DNA from 4 places in the Shewanella sp. 492 genome. Region 4 is predicted to be linked to each of the others. Evidence: predicted binding sites of a transcription regulator. Region 4 holds the regulator's gene; each other region holds the start of a gene.
The links. The regulator LexA, encoded in region 4, represses DNA repair genes until DNA is damaged. The targets are predictions, from matches to a motif close to TACTGTATNNNNATACAGTA.
Positions count from the first base shown of each region.

Region 1 (6,184 bases), 970 kb from region 4:
CTAATGGCCGCCTTTGGCATAGTCAACGGCGGGTATGCTTCATTAGTCACTTGGCTGGCGGCCTTTTATCAGCAGCGTGGCTGGGATAATGCCAGTAGCAGCCATTTAATTGTGGTGATGGCGGTGACTCAAGCCTTGTTCGCCATTGGCTTACCAGCCTTGGCCAGAAGTTACACCGACAGGCGCCCTTGGTTGCTGTGGGTGTTAGTGATGCAGGCCATTGGTTTTTGGGGGTTCGCTTTTCATGCCGATAGCGCGCCGCAGTTATGGTCAATCTTGTGCGGCGCGGGACTGGGCGGGGCCTTTTCATTAACCATAGTCACAGCGCTTGATCATCTACCGGCGGTTAACAGTGCTGGGGCGCTCGCCGCATTAATGCAAGGTGGCGGCTTTTTGATTGCCGCCGCCTTTCCGCTGATGTTTGCGCAGTTATTGCAGTGGAGTGGTGATTTTGGCTATGGCTGGATGATGCATCTGGTGATGGTGTTAATTACCATGGTCATTTGCATCAACTTTAATCCGAAACGTTATGCCCAGGTGATGTGCGCTATTGATTGAGAAGAGTTTTATTAGTGCGCACATGACTGATTACCAGTACAAGGGGAAAGCCTGCTCAATGTTGAACAGGCTTGTTAGTTGTGAGTGGCTGAAAAAGTGGCGGCTTAGTGACGCTCGGTCACTATTTCACGTGAGAACACCTTCTCGCAGTATTTACATTTGAGTTGTACATCTTGCTTTTTAGCGCTGACACTAAAGCTGCTGTCTACCGGCTCATTATGGGTGATACAGTTGGTATTTGGGCACTTAAAAATGGCGTTGATCCGCTCTGGTAACGACAGGGTCAGTTTTTTTACCACTTCATAATTTTCAATCTGATTAACCGTAGCGTTAGGGGCATACAGGGCTAATTGATTCGCCTGATCTGGGCTGATAAAAACATTTTCAATTTTAATCAGATCTTTAGCGCCCAAAGCAGAGGAAGGCAGATTAAGACCAATCGTGACACGTTGATTGGTTTTATGCATCTGAAACAGCTTAAGCACTTTAATCCCCACATTGGCAGGAATATGGTCGATAACAGAGCCATTCTTTATGGCTTCAACTTGTTGCGTTTCCTTGGTCATGGTGATTATCTCCTGCTTAAAGTTGTTCGTTCAGTACTAATGCCAGCAGTGCTTCACGGGCGTAAACCCCGTTTTGCGCTTGCTGGAAGTAATAAGCGTGCTTGGTTTTATCGACATCGACAGTGATTTCGTCAACACGTGGCAATGGATGCAATACCTTTAGGTTGTCGCGTGCGTCCGCTAGCATGGCTGAATTTAGAATATAAGCGGCTTTCATGTGCGCGTACTCTGATTCATCGAAACGCTCTTTTTGAACTCGGGTCATGTACAGTACATCAAGCTCAGGGATCACCTCTTCCATAGTGGCATGCAGGCTGTAACTGATCCCTGCTTGGTCTAACTCTTCACAAATGTAATCTGGCATGGCTAAAATTTCGGGAGCCACAAAGAAGAAGTTAATGTTATTAAACTTAGACAGTGCTTGGGTCAGGGAGTGGACGGTGCGACCATATTTTAGATCGCCAACGAAGGCGATATTTAAGTTATCTAATCGCCCTTGAGTTTCAAAAATAGAGAAGAGATCCAATAAAGTTTGTGTTGGGTGTTGGTTGGCACCGTCACCACCGTTCACAATCGGTACGCCGTTAGAGAACTCTGAGGCCAGACGGGCTGCGCCCTCTTGTGGGTGACGCATTACAAATGCATCGACATAAGATGAGATCACCTGCACTGAGTCTGCTAGTGTCTCGCCTTTTTTGGCCAGCGAGGTGTTGCCACCGTTATCAAAGCCAATCACAGTGCCGCCTAGGCGTTGTACTGCGGTTTCAAAAGAGAGGCGAGTACGTGTTGAGGGTTCAAAAAAACAGCACGCCACGACTTTATTTTTTAATAGTTCTGGATTTGGCTCTGCTTTTAATCTTCCAGCAGTTTCAACGATGAGTTCAAGTTCATTTCGGTTTAATTCCGGAATGGAGATGATATGTTTTTGAAACAACGAGTTCGCCATGGCTTCTCTTCCCTATAAATAGATAACGGATACAAATGGTTTTAAACTTTTTCTGCCACTGACATTCGAGATGAGCATCGAATAGCCTCGGGCAGATAGTCGTTTAAACTTGCCGGCTCTACGCAAAAAGCAGACAAAAAAAAGCCCCCTTAAGCAAGGAGGCTTTTTTTTGAAATCGAAAAACAGAAACATAAAACCAACGCCGCTTCTCGACGATAATGAGTCAAGTTGTGCTTAACTGTCTGGTTCATTGTTGCTCTCTGTTTTGAAAAATTCCGAGGGATTATACGCCCATTTTTTGCGATCGCAAGAGTTTGTATGAACTCGTTATTTTGAAAGCTTGGTGTCGCAGTGAATCAATTAAATGCTGCTTAAGACTTCGGCCGAGTCGTGACTTATATGGTTTTGTTTTTTCTTGCTAGGAGTTATGGAGAGCGCAATTCGCTCATTAAGTACAATGGGATGAGTGAGTTTAAATAGTGAAACACCGATATCAAAAAGCGAAGGTATTTCCTTCGCTTTAGGTGTTGCCAGTCTTTAACCTCTGAGTAGTTCTTTGGCGTTGGCTAGGGTGTTACTGGTAATGGTATCGCCGCCAAGTAAGCGGGCGAGCTCCTCGATGCGTTGGGTTTTATCCAGCGGTACCATAGAGGTCTCGGTTTGTCCGGCTTTACTTTGCTTATTCACAAACATGTGTTGATGACCATTTCCGGCGACTTGGGGCAGGTGGGTTACACATAGCACTTGAGTCGATTCACCCAGTGAGCGTAGCATTTTTCCCACCACAGCAGCAGTTGGCCCCGAGATGCCCACATCCACCTCATCGAAAATAAGCGTTGGTGTGGCGACCTTTTTCGCCGTGATCACCTGAATGCCAAGGCCGATACGTGACAGTTCCCCGCCTGATGCGACTTTCGAGATAGGTTGCAGTGGCTGCCCTGGGTTAGTGGTGACTTGAAACTCGATGGTGTCACAACCGTTGGGCGACATGATCGCTTCGTTAAAGCGGATATCGATAACAAATTTACCCTTAGGCATGCTGAGTTCATGAATCGATTGGGTCACCTGCTTGTCAAGTTCTTTGGCATAACGGCTCCGGCTTTGGCTGAGCTTTTTAGCATGAGCAATGAAGCCTAGCTTGCAGCTTTGCAGCTGCTCAGCGATTTCGTCAAGCTTCTCTTCGTCTGAGTCTAAGCTGCTTAGCTCTTGATTTAAGGCTTGATGGTGCTGATAAAGATCTTTGGCACTTACGTGATGCTTGCGCGCCAACTGCATGATTTTAGAGAGGCGCTGTTCAAGGTAAGCAAAGTGATCTGGGTCGAGCTCTAATCCATCGAGGTAGCGTTGCAGCTCGCTGCTGCTCTCTTGCACTTGGATTAAGGCGTCATTGAGCATATTGCCAATGCTGTTAAGGGCGGTGTCATAGCCCTCAAGCTCTTGAGCTTGATCTATGGCTAAGTTGAGCACCGATTCTACCGCACCTTGCTCGTTGTCTTGCAATAGGAAGAGGGTGTGTTGGCAGGCTTGCACTAAGGCGGTGCCGTTAGCGAGTTTTTTATGCTCGGCTTCTATCTCGTCAAATTCGTGCTCGCCTAAATCAAAGTCATTAAGCTCCTCAACTTGGTATTGCAGCAGTTGCTTACGGGCGATGCGCTCATGTTGCGACTGTTGTAGCTGTTTAAGCTCTTTTTCAATCAGTTTGTAGCGTTGATAGCTCGCACTGACGCTGTCGAGCAGCATGCGGTGGTTAGCATAGCTGTCGAGCAGTGTCAGTTGATGCTCGCTCTTTAACATGGCGTGATGGGCGTGTTGTCCGTGGATGCCGATCAGTAATTGTCCAAGTGCGCGAAGTTGACTAAGCGGTACTGGATTGCCATTAATGTAGGCGCGTGAGCGGCCGTCACTGTTGATGGTGCGCCTGAGTATGCATTCATCATCAAGATCAAGGTCGTTATCTTCGAGCCAGCGCTTTGCCAAGGGAATATCGAGCAGAGAAAAGCGGGCGCTGACCTCGGCTTTATCTGCGCCGGGTCTAACGGTACTGGCTTCGGCGCGATTACCCAGACACAGGCCTAGGGCGTCGATAGCGATAGATTTTCCGGCACCGGTTTCACCTGTGATACTGGTCATACCGGCTTTGAAGTCGAGCTCTAAAAAACGAACAATGGCAAAGTTATTGATGCTGAGCTGGCAAAGCATAATGACATCCTTTTACAAAGTACTGTATTAATGCACAGTATATACTGATTTTTTATACAGTAAATACCTGTGTGCTTTTTGTTCGCGAATTTTGTTGAATTTAAGGTTATGGCAGCGCTACAGCAAATGGTCAAGTAGTGGCAGTACCGCAAAGCTCAGTACTATCCCTAGGCTGATATTTTGCGCGCTGACGGTGGCATTAGTTTGAAAGCGGTGCGCCAACAGGTAGACGCTAGCTGCGGTGGGCAGCGCCGCGAGGAGTACCGCCATCTTAAGCAGTGGGCCGTTAACGCCAAAGGCTTTACACAGTAGGTAGGCAAGCAGAGGTTGTAATAGTAATTTTAATAGGTTGAGCAGGGTGAGTTCGGCGCCGGTAGAAAGCTTGCGCGGGGCGTTGCGGCCCTGCTGTTGGTTGGCTTTGCACAACACCATGCCAATGGCAAACAGGGCGCAGGGGCTAGAGGTCATGCCAAATTGGCGGATGATGCCGCTAATAGGGGCATAAAGGGTAATATTGGCCGCTGAAATGGCGACACCAATTAAGCTGCCGATGATGATAGGGTTTTGCAGTAATGCCAAGCTTACAGTCTTAAGGGCGTTATCGGTTTTCCCTTGATACAGCGCGAGTTGGGCCAATACGATAGCAAATACGGTCACCGAGAGTAGGCTAGCAATAGCGGCGGCGGCCAGTGCCAACTGGTTGTTGGGGTACAACATCATCATTAACGGGATCCCGATAAACGAGGTGTTGCCAAAGGTGGTGTTAAGCGCTCGAATCGCCGCGAGATCGCGCTTTTTATCGCGCCACAGCGATATCCCCATGGTCAATAAATAGATAATGGTCATCGCTAAGCTATAACCGGCAATAAAGCCCCAATCGGTGATCTGTTCAATTGGGGTTTCGGCTAACACAATCAGCATGATAGCCGGAAAGGCGATGTAATAGACGTACTGGTTGAGTACGTTATCTGTCTCTTGGGGCAAAATCCGAGCTTTTTGGGCTATGAAGCCAGATAGCATGATGCCGAAGACGATAAACAGAGGTGATAAGATAGGTAGCATACGACAAATTTATCCATAAATTGTGCTGGTGGTAAAACTAAGGAGCTTTCCCTCTCAGGCTGTTTTTATCCGTTAGATTGTGACATGGGCTGGCTCAGTTTACGCCGTTATCTCTCTTTGGTGTCTCAGTGCCAGTGTTTCAGTACTAGGGCTCAACATCATAATGATTAAACCCAAATATACCCCAAAGATAAGCCGACCCTAGCATGTTTACGTCGGTGCCCGCTATTGAGCTAAGGTCTAATGCGAATTAACGTAAAGCCACTTGACTGCATATGGTGCCGTTAATGGGCAATATTAACTTAACTAACTGGGCTAATTGCGTTTATTGGAGCGGCGGATATCAGGTGACTGAGAAGGGCTTTTAGTTGAGCGAGATAGTGGGCTTGCTTCTGTCTTTGCCGCGTGGGCGTTGACCGCTGGCAGCACGCCCAGTTCTTGATAGAAGTGTATCTGACGCCGTAATTCAAATAAGGAGCCACTGCGGCGTTGCTCCCCTATGGTGAGTATCCAAGAGTCGGTTAAGCCATCGCGGTTGGTTAATAGATAACCTTGGTAGATGAGCTTCTTCATCTGCAGTTAAGCGACTGAAATGCCAATGTTAGATACGCCTGCTTCGATAATTTCTTTACGGAGGCCTTTGACAAAGTCGGCGCTGATTTTAGGGTTTTGCTCGATGAGATCGAGTAATGATGCCTGCAGCTCTTTTTCTTCAACCATTACGGGGTGGTTGAAAATAAAGTCATCTAAAGTGGCTTCATCCATCTCATCTTCGATAGTGGCTTCAATATAATTGGCGACCGTGCTCGAAGAGAGTTTGCTGATGTTGATGATATCGTCTTCCACCTTACTT
Region 1 is NZ_CM181702.1:1,078,879-1,085,062, forward strand. Features, by position in the region: gene AC5YBX_RS04780 (MFS transporter) at 1-558, shown strand, start outside; gene pyrI (aspartate carbamoyltransferase regulatory subunit) at 663-1,124, opposite strand; gene pyrB (aspartate carbamoyltransferase) at 1,141-2,070, opposite strand; gene recN (DNA repair protein RecN) at 2,608-4,269, opposite strand; gene AC5YBX_RS04800 (AEC family transporter) at 4,387-5,331, opposite strand; gene AC5YBX_RS04805 (DUF3319 domain-containing protein) at 5,647-5,904, opposite strand; gene AC5YBX_RS04810 (YjaG family protein) at 5,911-6,184, opposite strand, start outside.
Region 1: a site for LexA is predicted at 4,290-4,309, ahead of recN (DNA repair protein RecN). Genes of this name have one in related genera too.

Region 2 (6,184 bases), 1.9 Mb from region 4:
ATCGAGAGTTAATTATGCCAATGTACGTTGTGGGACATAAGATCCCGGATTCAGATTCTATTTGCGGCGCAATTGCGCTGGCTTACCTTAAAAATCAGATAGGCGAAGCGGCCATTGCAGCTCGTCTTGGTGAACTTTCACCAGAAACAGCCTTTATTTTAGAGCGTTTTGGTTTTGACGCGCCAGAGTTTAAAGAAAGTTATGCTGGCGAAGAAGTGTATATTGTTGACCACTCTGAATTAACCCAAGCGCCTGACGATATTGACCAAGCCACTATTGTGGGTATTGTCGACCATCACAAGCTGGGTGACTTAACCACATCGACTCCGCTTGAGTGCTGGATCCGCCCAGTGGGTTGCAGCAACACAGTGATCAAGATGATGTACGATTTCTATGGTGTTGAAATTCCTAAAGATATCGCTGGCATCATGCTATGTGCCATTTTAAGTGACACTGTGATCTTTAAATCTCCGACGTGCACCACTGCCGACATAAAATGTGTTGAAGCGCTAGCTGAAATTGCCGGTGTTGAAGATTACAAAGCCTTAGGCATGGAGATGTTTAAGGTGAAGTCTGCGGTCGAAGGCACGCCAGTACGCGATCTGGTGATGCGCGACTTTAAAGACTTCAACATGAATGGCAAACTCATCGGTATTGGTCAGCTTGAAGTGATCGATTTGTCAGTATTTGACGACATCAAAGCCGATCTTGAAGCCGATATCGCCGCCTTAAAAGCGGAAGGTAACCGTCACAGTGTGCTGTTGTTGCTCACCGATATCATGAAAGAAGGGTCTGAAATGTTGGTGGTGTCTGATGACAGCGAACTCACCACCCGCGCCTATGGCAAAGCGACCGAAAATGGCCGCGTTTGGCTTGATGGTGTGTTGAGCCGTAAAAAGCAGGTAGTTCCGCCATTACAAGATGCGCTAGCATAAAGCCACTCCCTTATATTGATAGCTTGTATTGATAATCAGTTGTAAAAAAGCCGGCAGTTGCCGGCTTTTTTTGTGGCGCGTGTTAAGGCCTATGGCTTAGTCGGCTTTTTTGGCTTGTTGCTTCGCATGCTGTCGTAATTTTTGCAGGCGTTTATCCGCTATACCTAACACTGTCTGCGGCGGATAATCTTCAAACTCAAAGTCCCGCTCGCCGCAAGCTATGCCTGTGAGTAATTCAATGGCTTCTGAAACATGATTAATCGCCCAAATGGAGAAACGGCCTTGCTTAACCGCAGCGACGATGTCATCGCGTAACATTAAATTTTGTACGTTGGCCTGTGGAATAATCACCCCTTGGCTATCGCTGCGTCCTTTTATGGTACAAACATCAAAGAAGCCTTCGATTTTTTCATTAACGCCACCGATAGGCTGAGCATGGCCAAATTGATTCATCGAGCCTGTTATCGCAATATCTTGTCTTAATGGCAGGGCCGAAAACGCCGATAAAATAGCACATAACTCGGCCATCGATGCGCTGTCGCCATCGACGCCACCGTAATTTTGCTCGAAGGTGAGGTGAGTCGACAGGGGGATTTTATCGGTTTGGCCAAACAAGGTTGCCAAGTATGCGGTTAAGATCATCACCCCTTTTGAGTGAATACTGCCACCAAGATCCACCTTGCGTTCAATATCAAATACCGCACCTTCACCATAAGCTGTGGTGGCCGTTATACGATTAGGCACCCCAAATTGATGATCCGAGGTGGCAATAACCGATAACGCATTTATCTGACCGACAACCTTATTAGCCGTGTCGATTAGAGTGGTGCCATCGACAAAACTTTGCATCACATTATCTTTTAAACGGCACACTCTAAGCTCATGATTATAAAGAGCTTGCTCTACATGGCTCACCCTTATCATATTAGCGTTGCTGGATTTTGCCACGTAATTAGCTTCACGTAATAGGTTAGCAATGTCGGCTGAATGTAGGGATAATTTATACTTTGAGTCGGCCTGACGCGCACTAAACTCAATAACCCGTTTTATAGCCCCTCGATCGCAATGCAGCATCTTATTACCACTGACAATACTGGAGATAAATTGGGCGTAAAGCGCCTCAGATTGTGCGGTGCGAGGCATTTCGTCTTCAAAATCGGCGGTCACTCTAAATAGCTCTTTAAACTCAGGATCGTAATGTTGTAATAACTGGTAGGTTTGATAATCGCCAAAGAGGATAATTTTGACATTAAGCGGCACTGGCTCGGGATCCAGCGAAATGGTCCCCGACAAGGTTACCTCTCGTTCGAGCGAGCTTAAGCTTAACTGGCGTGACCGCAGTGCGCGCTTTAATCCATCCCACACATAGGGCTGCTCTAATACCTTGATGGCATCGATCATCAACACCCCGCCATTGGCGCGATGTAGACTGCCTGGGCGGATCAAAGAGAAATCAGAAAAAATAGTGCCTTTAAAGGTCGCATTTTCGATGTAACCAAAAATATTATGATAATTAGGGCTCTCTTCCACCACGATAGGCATGGTTTTATCGGCTTGATTAACCAATACATTCACTTGATATCGGCGGGGCATTTTTTTCTGCATCGACGCATAAGCAAGCGCAACCTGTTCTTCATTTTGCTCTAAGAAAATATCCAGATTATCGATAATATCCTTATGCATATCATGCAGGTGGGTTTTAATCACGGGATAGTCAGCATAGCTTAGCTTTAACGGGTCCATTAAATGCACTAAGACATCTTGGGCCACTTGTTCGTCATGCTTTTGTTGTTGATCGCTATAACGCTCTTCCCAAGCAGTAAATTTACGCACCACTTCACGCAGTTTTGATTCTATTTCACTGATGTTATTTTCAAGCGTCTGTTGCTGTTTATGACTTAATGCCGCAAATGTGGCTTCAGAGTGGGGCTCATCACCATTCATGGCGAGTAATTCATAGCCGCCCTGAGCGGTAATACTTAGGCTGATGTGTTTAGCCGCGGCCTCTTTAGTGATCTTATTTAATGCCGCTTCTTGTTTACTGGCAAGCTGTGCTTTTAATTTGTCTGCCCGGGTATAGTAAATCTCGTTATCGAATGCCAAGGGTAGGGCTTTGACAAGCCGTTTCATCAACTCTTCAATATCTTTTTTAAATTGGGCGCCTTTACCCTGAGGCAGTTGCAGCACCTTGGGTGTGCGAGCGTCAGCAAAATTAACCACATAACACCAGTCATAAAGCGGATGATGCAAACCAGGATCATAGCGGTCTAAATAGCGCATTACCATCGTCCGCTTACCCAAACCATTACGGCCGATGGCGTAAATATTGTAGCCTTTGTCCTGCATCGACATGGCAAACTCAACGGCACTTTGGGCCCGCTCTTGGCCAACGATTTTATCTAACGGGTTAAGGCTTTTAGTCGATTTTACTTTGGCATCTAAACTGCTTAGCAGGGATGGTAGGTAAAGTTTGGCACTGGTAAGAGGGGAGATTGGCATACGCTAACTATCTCATATGAAAATATTAACTTCAGTGTAAACAGCGGTCACACAAATGACAGCAGTCATTTACTCAATTAAGGCCATATTATTAACAAATTGGTTTGTTTGATTATTTTTCATACTAAAAATAGTGTCATCTTCACGCCACACACAACTCATGCATAACTTATTAGCCTGCTGAATGACATTACTCGTTGTCAAAGCTAACCCCGCTGATAAATAAACTTGCGCCTTTGTACCTGGCTGCTAAAATACACTGTATTTATATACAGTGTATTTTGTTGGGTCTTATCTATGCGTGTTATTCCTTTTCCAGCCAGTGCTGGTATTACTGGATTCGAAAGCCCTGCGGCTGAGTATTGCCAATTAGGCTTAAGTTTAGATGAACTACTGGTAGTACATCCCAACGCGACTTTCATCGGGTTGGCACAGGGGGATTCAATGCAAGGCGTCGGCATTTTTGATGGTGATGTGATTATTGTTGACCGCCATGAATGCGCCCGCAGTGGCGATGTCATAGTGGCCAACTTTAATGGTGAGTTTGTCTGTAAAATCATCGACACCCAGCGACGTTTATTACTGTCATCTAACCAACACTATCAACCTCTTAGCATTCACGACCACGATATTTTTAATATCGAAGGCGTTGTCACTCGATCGATTCGCTGTCACCGTCAAAGCCCACTACTGGTGGATCATTAAGGTGGTGTTTTTATGTTTGCCTTAATCGATGCCAACGCATTTTATTGCAGTGCCGAGCAAGTTTTTCGTCCCGATTGGCGCGGTAAACCTATCGTCGTATTAAGTAATAACGATGGGTGTATTGTTGCCGCAAATCGACAGGCACAAGAAGCCGGCATTCAAAAATTTGTGCCTTATTTTAAAGTGAAATCCTTGTGTGATCAGCGTGGGGTCATTGCCTGCTCGTCCAACTATGAGTTGTATGCTGATTTATCCAATAAAATGATGAATATCATTGGCCGTTTTGCTCCTGAGCAGCATGTGTATTCGATTGATGAATCATTTCTCTCCTTTAAAAAGAGTTATCCGGCAATTCCATGCCTACGAACCCAAGGCCAACTCATCCGCCGTACCGTTTGGAAAGAAACCCGTTTACCGGTTTGTGTTGGTATGGGCGAAACCATGACATTGGCGAAAATCGCTAATCATGCCGCAAAGAAAATTGAAGGCTATCAAGGAGTTTGTGTTATCGATAGCGAGCAGGAACGGGTGGCCATTTTAACGCAATTGGCAGTGAGTGATGTATGGGGAATTGGACGGCGGCTAAGTAAACGGCTGCAATTAATGAAAATAACCACCGCATACGAACTTGCCACTATGCCACCAGGTGCCGCCCGTAAACAATTTGGTATCGAGGTTGAGCGCACCGTGCGAGAACTCAACGGCCAGGTATGTAAAGTGTGGGATGAAGCGCGAGCTGATAAGCAGCAGATCTTCTCCACCAGAAGTATGGGGCAACGCATTTGCGATAAGCCATCGTTATTACAAGCCTTAAGTAAACATGTTGCCATTGCTGCAGCAAAAGCGCGTAAGCAAGGCTTATGTTGTCAAACCATGCTGCTATTTGCCAATAACTCTCCCTACGACGACCAACCCACAGGATTTAAAACCACTGGCTTTAAAACCTTAGTCGAGTTGCCTTGTGCCACCAATTGCAGCGTTGAGCTAACCAAAGCCATGACCCAAGCGGCACATAAGTTATTTAGGGAAGGGGTGCGGTATTACAAAATTGGCATAGGGTTGCTTGATTTAACCAGTGACAAATACTGTCAGCTCGATTTATTTACTGTCTCAAAAGCCAATTTACCCCTCATGCAAACCTTAGATGGTATTAATCAACGTTATGGAACCGATGCAGTATTTCTTGCCGCTCAAGGTATTCAACCCAAATGGATAATGCGCCGTGACTTACTCACACCACAATACACCACCAAATGGCACTCAGTACCGCAGATAAAATGTTGATATATTCTAGCAATATGACTACGGACATCCGTAGTGTCGAAATATATATCCAACCATTGAGTATCCAGTCGATAGTTTAAATTTCCCCGTCAATAACTTTGGCAGCCTTGAGTTTAAATGTTTTGGACTAATTATCAGAAAATTGTCACAGCAGACGAACCATCTAGACATCGTTAAGGCATGACAAGCAATGCCGACGAGCGCAGGAGAAATGACGCGCCAATGCCGATAAGTATCATTAGTGGCACTTCTATATCCTCACACACATAGCTGCGCACAATGTATATTATGTTAAATCAGGTGTGCGGATGTGGAAAGCTTCACTCAATTTCAGACTCCTCTCATTCCAATTAAGGTGATTAATTACCAATGCCTTGAATCATGGGTCGATAGCTAGCGCTTTTATGTACATCAACATCGTCCAGACATAATTATCGTAGCGTCCTATAACGTCCTAGAATGAAACTGCTTTTTATCGCTTTAGACTGTCAAGCAACGTAACATTGAGTATTGAGCGTTTAGATAGACCCATTTAGATAGAGCAATGCTACTGATAATCGTCTGGTACCATGAATCATTAACTGAATCACTGCTCGGTAGTTATCCGCTGAGGTCACATTTGTTGAATACCGCAGACTAGTTATGAACGTATGCAATGCCTAAAGCACCTCTAATCAATTTCGTTTAACAGCATTTGTTGCCCTCAACACTGTAGTGAACGTTAATCGGTTGGCACTCAACTGAGTGCCAGGACACATTTT
Region 2 is NZ_CM181702.1:2,023,278-2,029,461, reverse strand. Features, by position in the region: gene AC5YBX_RS09125 (manganese-dependent inorganic pyrophosphatase) at 15-935, shown strand; gene AC5YBX_RS09120 (Lon protease family protein) at 1,032-3,434, opposite strand; gene AC5YBX_RS09115 (LexA family protein) at 3,732-4,139, shown strand; gene AC5YBX_RS09110 (Y-family DNA polymerase) at 4,152-5,423, shown strand.
Region 2: a site for LexA is predicted at 3,692-3,711, ahead of AC5YBX_RS09115 (LexA family protein). Genes of this name have one in related genera too.

Region 3 (6,184 bases), 1.9 Mb from region 4:
AGCAATATCCTGATAAATATAACTAAATTCGACATCTTGCTTAATGCGCTGTTGATGGCGGCCATCTAAATTAACCACCAAATTCGGATTAATGTCACCTAGGGTGCTGTATTGCGCCATTGGCACCTTATCCCACGGTAATGCATTATCTTCTTCCGCTTCACCATATTCACCTGGCTCTAAGGCGCTAGGGAAAGGAATATCGGGCGTGACCCCTTTAATTTGGGTGCTGCCACCATCGATACGATAAAACTTAGCGATGGTGTATTGCACATGGCCAATCGGTTTATCGTACATATCATAGATACGCCCAAGGCTTTTATGCTGCTGTACTGTGCCTTTACCAAAAGTCGACTCACCGACGATAAGTGCACGATCATAATCTTGCAACGCGGCGGCAAAAATTTCAGATGCCGATGCGCTGTAACGATCGACCATCACAGTCAATGGACCAGAATAAGCAACGCGGCCATCATTATCACGATTTTGTGAAACTCGGCCATTCGCATCACGAATTTGCACCACAGGACCTTGCTCAATAAACAAGCCTGTTAACAAGGTGGCTTCAGTTAACGCGCCGCCACCGTTGCCACGCAGATCTATGACAACCCCTTCAACGTTTTCTTGTTTAAGTTTAGTCAGCTCTTTAAGCACGTCTTGTGACAGGTTCATGTAAAAGCCAGGGATCTTAATGACACCAACTTTACGACCAGCGTAATCTCCGCTTGAAGGCTCAATCACCTCGGAGGTCGCTGCGCGATCTTCTAGGCGAATTTTATCCCGAACAATAGTCACATAAGTAGGTTTAGCTGAAGAACCGCCTTTCTTAGGTAAGACTTGCAGTACCACTTTACTGCCTTTTGGCCCTTTAATGAGTTCAACAACATCATCGAGACGCCAACCAATCACATCGACTATCTCTTTTCCTTCTTGGCCAACACCTACAATGCGATCTTCAGGGGAGAGTTTTTCACTGTTGGCCGCAGGACCACCAGCGACCAAACTTTTAATCACAGTGTAATCTTCATCCATCTGCAGCACCGCGCCTATGCCTTCAAGGCTCAGGTTCATTTCCATTTGGAAACGTTCTGCGTTACGCGGAGAAAGGTAGCTAGTATGTGGTTCTACCGAGCGAGAAAAGGCATTCATCACACCTTGAAAGACATCTTCGCTTTTGGTCTGACTCAGACGTTTGATGGCGTTGTTGTAACGCTTTTCTAACACGTCAACAATTTCATCCCACGTTTTACCAGTAAGTTTAAGATTGAGGGCATCATATTTTACCCGTTGACGCCAAAGCTCATTAAGCTCTGCTTCATCTTTGGGCCAAGCAGCTTCTTCTCTATCATACTGATAGTTGTCACCAGGAACATTAAAGTCAATTTCGGTATCAAGCAGGGCTAACGCATAGGCAAAACGGTCATAACGACGTTGCTGCACCAGATCAAACATCTTATAGGCGGCAGTCAAGTCACCACTTTTGAGCATGTCGTCAAATTCTGTAGCGTAGACCTTAAAGCTATCGACATCACTTTGTAATAACACATTACGACGGTAGTCGAGTTGCTTTAAATAGCGGTCGAACACCTGCGCAGCAAACGCATCATCAAAATCGAAACGATGATAGTGATTACGCGCATAGGTGTCCGCCACTCGCTTACTCGCCACTTTATGTTGTGGCTCTTGATTCAGAGAGGGCAACTCGCTTGATGGAATTGTAGGCGTCAATGCCCAAGCCGAGAATCCTACAAAAATGCTGGCAATTGAAGCTACCAGAGTTAGTTTTCGCATCAACAAGTTACTCCTTTTACAATGAAACAGTTATAGCAGGATATGTTCAACCTTCACTTTGATGGTTAATCCTGAATCTAACTGCACTTGTATATCTTCTTTTTTGATGTCAAGTACGACACCTGATACTGGCGATTTACCTAGTTTGACATTGACACGTTGATTTGGTTTCAACTCGCCTAATACCGCAGGTGTTAAATTTTGTACTGCAACTTCTGGTTTAGCGACTTTAACCGCAGTGGGTTTACGCTTAGGCGCAGGCTTTTTAAATGGCTTCTTTTCAGCCTTAGGCTGATTATTGTCGCCCTTACTCGCTGCGGCTTTGGCTAGACGTTTAGCCTTGGCTTTTTCCTGACTTTCTTTCAGTGTAGCTTGTGCATGATCGATATGCTCTTGCTCTAGCTCACCACATTCATTGCCGTCAAGGTCGACACGCTGTGCCCCAACTTTGATGCCTTTAAGATAGCGCCAGCTACTAGTATAGCGACGTAAGGCAATTCTCAATTGAGTTTTACTGACTTTAGAATCATCAGCTAACCTTTCAGCCAAGTCCTGAAACAATCCAATTTTAAGCGGTTTAGTTTCACCTTCAGCAATAAAGCACAAAGGAAATGTTTCATATAAATACGCCAGAATAGCGTTGGTGTCGGTCAACTTTTCTGTTGATTCCATCATTACTTCCACAGTTTAAAAAGGGGACTATCACCTCACCCAACTTAATGTTGGCGGGCGTGTCGTTCATATTTGTTAGGGGCGGTTAACGGGCATTATCTCACCTAGTGTAGCTACACCCGTTAGCGTTACGTCCAACATACCTTATCAATTACACTTAACAAACGCCAAGTATTCATTTCAAGTAATGAAATGTCACCCAGCATTTTGATATTCGTTAAGCCGCCTATTATAAGCTTGCTAGCTATGAATGCGACCATCAATTGTGCAAAATTGGTGTTAGTTTAAGCAAATAAAGCTTTTTCCAGACTTTTTACTACTAATTCAAGGCCGTTTTCGTCGGCTTGATCAAATCTAGATATTGATGGGCTATCGATATCAAGCACAGCAATCACTTGACCATCGCGCCTTAATGGAATGACGATTTCAGAATTACTCGCCGAATCACAGGCGATATGGCCCGCAAACTGGTGAACATCAGCCACGCGTTGTGTGGTATTGCTTTGCGCTGCTGTGCCACAAACCCCCCTCCCCATAGGAATGCGGGTACAGGCAACCTTGCCTTGAAACGGGCCTAAAATCAGTTGTTCGCCTTCAACAAGATAAAATCCCGCCCAATTGATATCGTCAAGGTTGTCATTGATCAATGCGGAAAAGTTAGCCATGGCTGCGATAAGGTTATCTTCGCCACTGAATAATGCTTCGGTTTGGCGAGCTAAAGTGTCATAACACACGGATGTCATAGGGTTTCCTAATAAATTATGCTGTTGCTTCGGTTTTTTTACTGGCTTTTTTTACTGCTGCAGGTTTCGTCACCGCACCGCCCTTTAATAAGCCCATCAGTTGATCTTTGTTTTCGGCTAAATAGAAACTGAGCTTCTCAATCGCATCATCATCGAGTCCTAGCTGAGCCTGTTCGATAAAAGGAAGTAGATTATCTGCGATATCGAGCATCTTATCAAAGGCGTCAGCCTCCTTTTTAGATGTGAATGTCATCTTCTCAACCCCTTCTCTGACTACGACAAATTTCGTTATAACTGCCATGCCTGCCCTCACACTGTTTTTATATACAGTTGTAGAATCTCATAAATACAAGTTGTTATGCAAGTGTTCAAATTTATCTGATAGAATCTTGTTCTATTATTTCGTTAGCAATAGTGATGTTGTCTTATCACAATTGCTAAACGCTTGCAGCGTACAACAGCTTTTTGGATCTGAAGAAATTAGGGGCAACCACCATGTTATTTGCTCCCAAACGATAGGAATACCCATCATTACTTCCGATAGAAACGTGTTAGATAAGAGCATTATCCTATGCCGCTCCTGTGACCTCATCGTCAGCAAGCGGGCGCTTCCTATTGGGGTAAGAGCCCTTTGCCCTCGTTGCCATAGTAATTTGTACGACACCCCCTATTGCTCTATCAACGGTATGCTCGCCTTATGTATTACCGCCTTGGTACTGTATTTCCCCGCCAATATATTCCCTGTATTAGAGCTGCATTTTTTGGGCAGCGTGCGTACCACGACAGTGGTAGAAGGAGCGATGTCGGTGATATCTCAAGGCTACTGGGTAGTGGGGATCGCGGTTATGATCGCCGCGGTTATCGCTCCTGGTTTACTTATCCTATCAGTGTTGGCACAAATTTTAATCGTTAAATATCAAATAAAAAAGTCATTTTTTCGTAATATTTATAAACAACTACTGCGCTGGCATAGCCTGTTGACAGAGCTAACAATGCTAGAGATATACATGATCAGTATCTTTGTTTCCGTGTTTCAACTCTCCGACTACACCGACCTCTATTTTGGTATAGGGACATTCTGCTTCAGTATTTTATTCATTGTGGTTATTTTCTTGCAGCGTGAATATGATATCGAGCATATGTGGAACCAGCTCAATGACTAACTCTCATCGCAACTCGCAAGGACAAGCTGCAGGGATCACCAGTTGTCCTACTTGTGCAAAACTTTGCCGAATTGAAGATACCTATTGCCAACGCTGTGGTCAGTACGTACAGAGTCGAGACTACGCCAGCATCCAAAAAAGCTGGGCGCTGTTGCTCACCGCCGCCATTTTGTTAGTGCCAGCCAACTTATACCCAATCACCATTATGACTAGCCAAGGCCAAGTCAGGCGTGACACCATCTTTAGCGGTATTAATCATTTAATCCATTTAGACTTATGGCCTATTGCCATCATTTTATTTACCGCCAGTATTCTCGTACCTATGCTGAAAATTATCGGTTTAGCGACCTATCTGCTCGCCATAAGTCATCGTTTACCAATTTCAAAAAAAAGATTAATGGCAGGCTTTCATATCATTGAATGGATTGGTCGCTGGTCGATGTTAGATCTGTTTGTCATATCAATAACGGCGGCTTTGGTTAATATGGGGCAAATATTTGATGCCAAACCTGCACCGGCTGCTACGGCGTTTGCCTTAGTCGTCTTATTGACACAGCTGGCAGCAAAAGTATTAGACACCCGTTTACTCTGGGACCGATTGGAAGCGAAAGATGACAAAAATTGAAACACCTAAAGTGGTAAAGAAGAAGTTATTTTCGCCGATTTGGCTGTTACCTATCATCGCACTAGCGCTGGGCGCTTGGCTGGGCGTTAAGAGTATCCGAGAATCGGGTATCGATGTGCGTATCCATTTTCCAAGTGCCACTGGTATCGATGTCGGTAAAACCTTAGTGCGTTATCAAGGTTTGACCGTCGGTAAAGTGGTCGACATTAGTATCGATGATGCTCTGCAAGGGGTGAATGTCGATCTATTAATGGATTATCGCTCCACTCCATTTTTAAAAGACAACACCAAATTTTGGCTGGTCACGCCTAAAGCCTCAATTACCGGTGTTGAAGGACTCGATGCGCTTTTTTCCGGTAACTATATTGCCATTCAACCTGGAAATGGTAATGAACGCCGAAAGTTTATCGCCGAAGATCAGGCTCCACCAGTTGCCCCAGGCTCCGACGGGTTAATGGTGCAATTAAGCAGCCCAACCTTAGGCTCACTCGATATCGGCTCGCTAATCTTTTATCGTCAAATCCCTGTCGGTAAAATTTTCAGTTACCGTTTAGTCAATGATAACCGCATTTTATTTAATGCATACATACAGAAACAGTACACACATTTAGTAAAACAAAACTCGCAATTTTGGAATGTCTCAGGCTTAGCAGTCGATGCGTCACTGGCGGGAATCAAAGTAAAAACAGAGAGTCTGTCAGCCATTTTAGCCGGTGGCGTTAGCTTTTCCTCCGATCCCAACGGTCTGCAAGCCGAACCAAATCAACACTATACCATTTTTGATGATAAAGATGCTGCCATTCGCGGCGTAGGCTTCTCACTGCAAGCCAGCGATGCAGATACTATTCAATCGGGTGCAAGCATTGTATTTCGAGGCATAGAGATAGGCCGTGTGACCCACACGCATTTAAGTGACTCTGGAGTCATTTTCGATGCGACTTTCGATAGCGATTATGCTCATCTGTTGAGTGGCACGGCGCAATTTTGGGTCGAAGGCGCCGATATCTCCACGGCAGGTATCAAGCATGCTACGCGCCTACTCACAGGTAGCGTGATCAATTTCATGCCCGGCACCGGAGAGCCTTTAGCACAGTACCCTCTGCTAGATAGTGCTCCGCCCTTACATAATCAACCTTTTACGTTGACATTAACGGCCAGTGAGAATCCCGGCATAGACGTCGGCGCGCAGG
Region 3 is NZ_CM181702.1:2,250,248-2,256,431, forward strand. Features, by position in the region: gene prc (carboxy terminal-processing peptidase) at 1-1,791, opposite strand, end outside; gene proQ (RNA chaperone ProQ) at 1,822-2,463, opposite strand; gene AC5YBX_RS10130 (GAF domain-containing protein) at 2,748-3,206, opposite strand; gene AC5YBX_RS10135 (YebG family protein) at 3,223-3,507, opposite strand; gene AC5YBX_RS10140 (paraquat-inducible protein A) at 3,755-4,369, shown strand; gene AC5YBX_RS10145 (paraquat-inducible protein A) at 4,362-4,994, shown strand; gene AC5YBX_RS10150 (PqiB family protein) at 4,981-6,184, shown strand, end outside.
Region 3: a site for LexA is predicted at 3,519-3,538, ahead of AC5YBX_RS10135 (YebG family protein). Genes of this name have one in related genera too.

Region 4 (6,184 bases):
GCTCACAATGTTTAGGCTGGTTCAGTAGCTTTAATACCGACTGCGGATCTTGGCGACGACTGACCGCCAAGCGCAATGAGCGCGAATCATCGAGTGTCAATTGACGACTGGCAATACGCTGCTCGCCTTTACTTGAGCGCTTATAAGCCCCCAGTCCCGCGATGGCATAATAAATCACCTCGGTCATGGGCACATAAACAATCCCCATAATGGGGCGATTATGCTCAACTAACGCGATGATCACCGAAAAGTCGCCGCTGCCAGCAATAAACTCTCCGGTGCCATCTAACGGATCGACCAGCCAATACCTGGGCCAATCGACGCGATCGGATAACGGGATGTCGGCATCTTCTTCAGATAACACAGGAATATCAGGAGTCAGCTGAGTCAGCGCAGCGGTGATAATTTGGTGCGCAGCGAGATCGGCAGACGTCACAGGGGTATTATCCGCCTTAATTTCTTTATCAAAGCTACCTTCAAGGTAAATATCTTTGATGGCCATTCCCGCTTCAACGGCGATGGCGATCACCTGTTCCACACACTCTTCTGGCTTCATCACAACTCCAACAACCTAGACAGGTAATGCATATATCCGAATTGAAATAACTATTTTAGTTTTAAATGCTTCTGGGCTAAAAACAAGGCACTCACACTTCTAGACTCTGAGAAGTCTTCCAATGCCAATAGCCCTGACCACTGTGCAAGCGGCCAAGAAACAACCTCTATTGGCTCGGGCTCATCGCCTTCAAGGCGACTCTCATACAGATCTTCTGCAATATAGATCTGCATCTTGCTGACAAAATAGCTGGGCGCCAGACTTAACTCCATCAAATGGGTTAATTTTTTAGCCCCAAAGCCTATCTCCTCCTGCAGCTCCCGATTAGCGGCTTGCTCAGGCGTCTCTCCCGGATCAACCAGCCCTTTGGGAAAGCCCAGTTCATAGCTGTGGGTTCCTGCGGCGTACTCTCTGCCCAGCAGCAGTTGCTCACCCAACACAGGGACCACCATTACGGCACCACGATTATTACCTTTCATACGTTCATACTGGCGCTCGACCTGATTAGAAAATTTCAGGTGCACTTGTTCAATTTGAAATAACCGACTCTGGGCAACAACTTGTGTATGTAATATCTGTGGCTTTTGGTCCGACATGAATGTCCCTGATAAAATGACGTTTGCATCACAGTTCAATCTTACTATGATGGGCCTAATCCACAACTCTCACGATAGAATTTTTTTACTGACCTTATGTTTCCTTGGGATAAAATCGATACTGTACTGCTTGATATGGATGGCACACTGCTAGATTTACACTTTGATAGCCATTTTTGGCTCAAGCTAGTGCCGCAAACCTTAAGTCACAGCAGAAACATCTCTCTAAATGAAGCTAATGTCTTGGTAGAACAAGCCTACGACCAAGTGGTTGGCACCTTGGATTGGTATTGCCTCGACTACTGGCAGCAACAACTGCAACTGGATATTGTGCAGCTGCAACGCACATTGGCCGACAGGATACAGTTACGCCAAGACAGCATGCCATTTCTACGCGCATTGACTCAAAAGCATAAAACCAGAATATTAGTGACCAATGCCCATCCTCAAAGCCTAGCTCTCAAACTAGAACACACAGAGCTCGCGCAAGGGTTAGACCATATGATCTCCAGCCATGAAACAGGTTTTGCTAAAGAGCACCCTCAATTTTGGTCTAGCTTATTTAACCAATATCAATTGCAACCCAGTCGGTGTTTATTTATCGATGACAGCGAAGCTATCTTACATGCCGCCAAACAAGCTGGAGTTGGGTATTTGCTTGGCATAAGCAATCCTGATAGTAAAAAGCCCCATAAAATATTTACCGACTTTCCCGCAATCCATGATTACCACCACCTGTTAGATGATCTTATCGCCAGTAAGCCATAATAGCTCCTCGCTCAATGACATAAGATAAGGATAAATGCAGGTGCATGGTGCAACCAAACCCTATAGCCTGCTTATTTGTTTCACCGCCCGAACTTGGCACTGAAATCGTCTCAACAGATAAGAGAGCAATCGCGCCACTCAGCGACACTCAATGAATCCTTTCCGTAAAATTAAATTCATAACATTGATTTAAATTAAAAAAGTCAGATTGCAATAAAAATAAATCTGCGACCTTATTTTCAGTTTTAAGCAAATCCCACCACATTGCCGACAAAAATATGCTTAATCCTTGCGCTACTTTAAATACTGTATACACTAACAGTTACTGTATGAAAAGACAGGATCTGTAATGAGACCATTAACCCCTAGACAAGCTGAAATATTAGAATTAATTAAACGCAATATTGCCGATACAGGCATGCCGCCTACCCGAGCTGAAATTGCTCGTCGCCTAGGCTTTAAAAGCGCCAATGCGGCCGAAGAGCACTTAAAAGCCTTAGCCAAAAAAGGCTGCATCGAAATAATGCCTGGGACCTCGCGAGGTATTAAGCTAACTCAAGAAGATGATAGCGAAGATCTTGGTTTACCACTGATTGGACAAGTCGCTGCCGGTGAACCCATTTTGGCCCAAGAACATGTTGAGCAACACTACAAAGTTGACCCAGCGATGTTTCGCCCAAGCGCTGATTTTCTCTTAAGAGTCCGCGGCGATAGCATGAAAAATATTGGTATTCTCGAAGGCGATCTACTTGCGGTGCATAAGGTGGAGCAAGCCAGTAATGGGCAGGTTGTCGTAGCTCGCGTCGAAGATGATGTCACAGTAAAGCGCTTTGAAAAGAAAGGTAATACTGTATATCTTCACGCCGAAAATGAAGAATATTCACCGATAGTCGTCGACCTATCTACCCAAAGCCTTAGCATCGAAGGGCTGGCCGTAGGTGTTATCCGCAACGGAGATTGGCAATGAATAATCTAATGGGTAATGCCCCGCGACATCCCGGCCTTTGGGTCGATATGAATAAGCAACACAAACCAACTCAGCACAGTACCATTGCGACATTATCGAGTCGTACCCAAGGTAAGCATGAGTTGCAAGCGCTAACACCGCAATTAGCAAGATTAAGCCAACAAGGCCAGTGGGTCGTACTGATTAGCCCACCGAATATTGGCTATAAGCAGATGCTCGCCGATGCGGGGGTACGCATGGATAGAATCTTATTAGTGCACACCAAAGATGAAGTTGAAGCACTGTGGGCGATGGAAAAAGCGCTTACTAGTGGTACATCCAGTGCGGTGATCAGTTGGACCCAAGCACTCGATGCTCGCGATTGCCGCCGCTTACAATTGGTCGCCAAAAGTACCCAGGCTCTAGGTGTTGTGATTGAAGATGATAATAGTCACTTACCTGTAACAGCCCTGACAGAGCAAGATCTGGGCTATCAACAAGCATCATTATTTAGTTCACTGCACTAGCATTACAGTTCAAACTTTCCATACTTAAGCCCCGCGAGGGGCTTTTTTGTTGCTGTTTTAAAAAAATTAAAAAAAAGTGATCTTGATCAATATTTAAACAGCGATTAAGTTAGTAATAGATATCAACGATTATTTGTTATATCCGAACAATTTAGTGGTCTGTTTCATTGGCCAACGAGTGTAGATCTCTCACTGCGTCCAATAAAGCGGAAATTAGCCTGATATAGTCAGCCGTAAGTGCAAGCGTGGTAACCACCAGCAATAACAACAGCAATACCACCAGCGCACTGTGAAGTCATCGTTGCTTTTTTGGGAACTGAAAAGTTTGCATAGAGCCGAGACATACTGTGTAACTTTTCTTTGTAGTTGCCTTCGCAATTGACAGAGGAGAAGTCTAGTGAAGCATCTGTGGTATAGCTTGCTCGGGTTATTACTAGCCCCACCCATATTCGCAGCCGATATGCCCCTTAATATGACACCAGGGGTAACTGAGATCAGTGGCAAGGTTTTTAGCCTTCACATGACCATTCTTTATATCTGTTGCGCTATCGGCATCATAGTGTTTGGGGTGATGATCTATTCCATCATTAACCATCGTCGCTCCAAAGGTGCGGTGGCTGCCAATTTTCATGAAAGCACTAAAGTCGAAATCGCTTGGACTATCGTCCCTTTTGTCATCTTGATCCTGATGGCGATCCCTGCCACTAAAACTCTTATCGCCATGGAAGACCCTAGCGATGCGGATATCACCATCAAGGTTACAGGTTCTCAGTGGAAATGGCATTACAGTTATTTTGATCACGATATCGAATACTACAGTTTACTCGCTACCCCAAGAGCACAAATTGAAGGCAGTGAAACGAAGGGCGAAAACTATCTATTAGAAGTCGACAAACCTCTAGTGCTTCCCGTTAATAAAAAAGTGCGTTTCTTGATGACGTCAGATGATGTGATCCATTCTTGGTGGGTGCCAGCCTTTGCGGTAAAAAAAGATGCTAACCCCGGTTTCATCAATGAAGCTTGGACCCGCGTGGATAAACCCGGCACGTACCGCGGCCAATGTGCTGAACTATGCGGTAAGGACCATGGCTTTATGCCCATAGTGGTTGAAGTGTTGTCTGAGGCCGATTTTGCTCTCTGGATCGATGAGCAAAAAAACCAAGCCACAATCGCCGCCGCCGCAACCGAAGCCTCGTTATCGCAAACCTTATCTATGGATGAACTGATGACCCAAGGTGAGCAGATATACATGGCACGCTGCGCCGCCTGCCACCAGCCAAATGGCATGGGACTTCCAGGAGTGTTCCCCGGATTAAAAGCCAGCGCCATTGCCACCGGCCCAGTCACAGCACATATCGATATTGTGGTTAATGGTAAGGCGGGCACCGCAATGCAAGCCTTCGCTGGACAGCTAACACCACAGGAGATAGCGGCTGTGGTGACATATGAGCGTAACGCTTGGGGCAATGATGTCGGTGATATCGTCCAAGCCGCTGACGTTAGTCAACATGGTCAATAGGGAGGCATGATGAATACAACAACGCGCGAAGCCAATATGGATGCCGCTCATATTGAAGAGTCTAACGAACACCACGAAGCTCACCCAACCGGCATAAAACGTTGGCTATTTACCACTAATCATAAAGATATCGGCACCTTATACCTATGGTTCAGCTTTATTATGTTTCTTACTGGCGGTGCCATGGCCATGGTGATCCGAGCCGAACTGTTTCAGCCTGGATTACAATTAGTCGAGCCCAACTTTTTTAATCAAATGACCACAGTGCACGGCTTGATCATGGTGTTTGGTGCCGTCATGCCCGCCTTTACAGGGCTTGCAAACTGGCTAATACCCATGATGATTGGCGCGCCCGATATGGCGCTACCACGGATGAATAACTGGAGCTTTTGGATTTTACCCTTCGCCTTTACCATATTATTAAGCTCACTCTTTATGGAAGGTGGTGGGCCCAACTTTGGTTGGACATTCTATGCTCCGCTATCCACCACTTATAGCCCCGATAGCACGGCACTGTTTGTATTTTCGATCCATATTATGGGGATCAGCTCCATCATGGGAGCCATCAACGTGGTGGTGACGATTGTGAATATGCGCGCCCCCGGCATGAGCTGGATGAAATTACCGCTATTTGTGTGGACCTGGTTAATCACCGCTTTCTTGTTGATCGCCGTCATGCCTGTGCTTGCTGGGGTGGTCACTATGGTACTGACGGATAAATATTTTGGCACCAGCTTCTTTGATGCAGCAGGTGGCGGCGATCCTGTGATGTTCCAACATATTTTCTGGTTCTTCGGCCACCCTGAAGTCTACATTATGATCTTACCTTCATTTGGTATCATATCGGCTATTGTGCCCGCCTTTAGTCGCAAACGTCTCTTTGGTTACTCCTCTATGGTTTATGCCACTGCCAGTATTGCGATTTTATCCTTCTTGGTTTGGGCACACCATATGTTTACCACCGGCATGCCAGTATTTGCTGAGCTGTTTTTTATGTATTGTACTATGCTCATCGCGGTGCCAACTGGGGTTAAGGTCTTTAATTGGGTCGCCACCATGTGGCGCGGATCACTCAGTTTTGAAACACCTATGTTGTTTGCCATCGCCTTTATCATACTGTTCACCATAGGCGGATTTTCGGGGTTGATGCTAGCCATTACTCCGGTGGATTTCCAGTATCACGATACCTATTTCGTGGTGGCTCACTTCCATTATGTATTGGTCACAGGGGCCATCTTCTCCATTATGGCCGCCGCCTATTATTGGCTACCT
Region 4 is NZ_CM181702.1:107,583-113,766, reverse strand. Features, by position in the region: gene cysQ (3'(2'),5'-bisphosphate nucleotidase CysQ) at 1-556, opposite strand, end outside; gene nudE (ADP compounds hydrolase NudE) at 607-1,152, opposite strand; gene yrfG (GMP/IMP nucleotidase) at 1,249-1,920, shown strand; gene lexA (transcriptional repressor LexA) at 2,270-2,887, shown strand; gene AC5YBX_RS00505 (cell division inhibitor SulA) at 2,884-3,393, shown strand; partial or broken gene coxB (cytochrome c oxidase subunit II) at 3,791-4,903, shown strand; gene ctaD (cytochrome c oxidase subunit I) at 4,922-6,184, shown strand, end outside.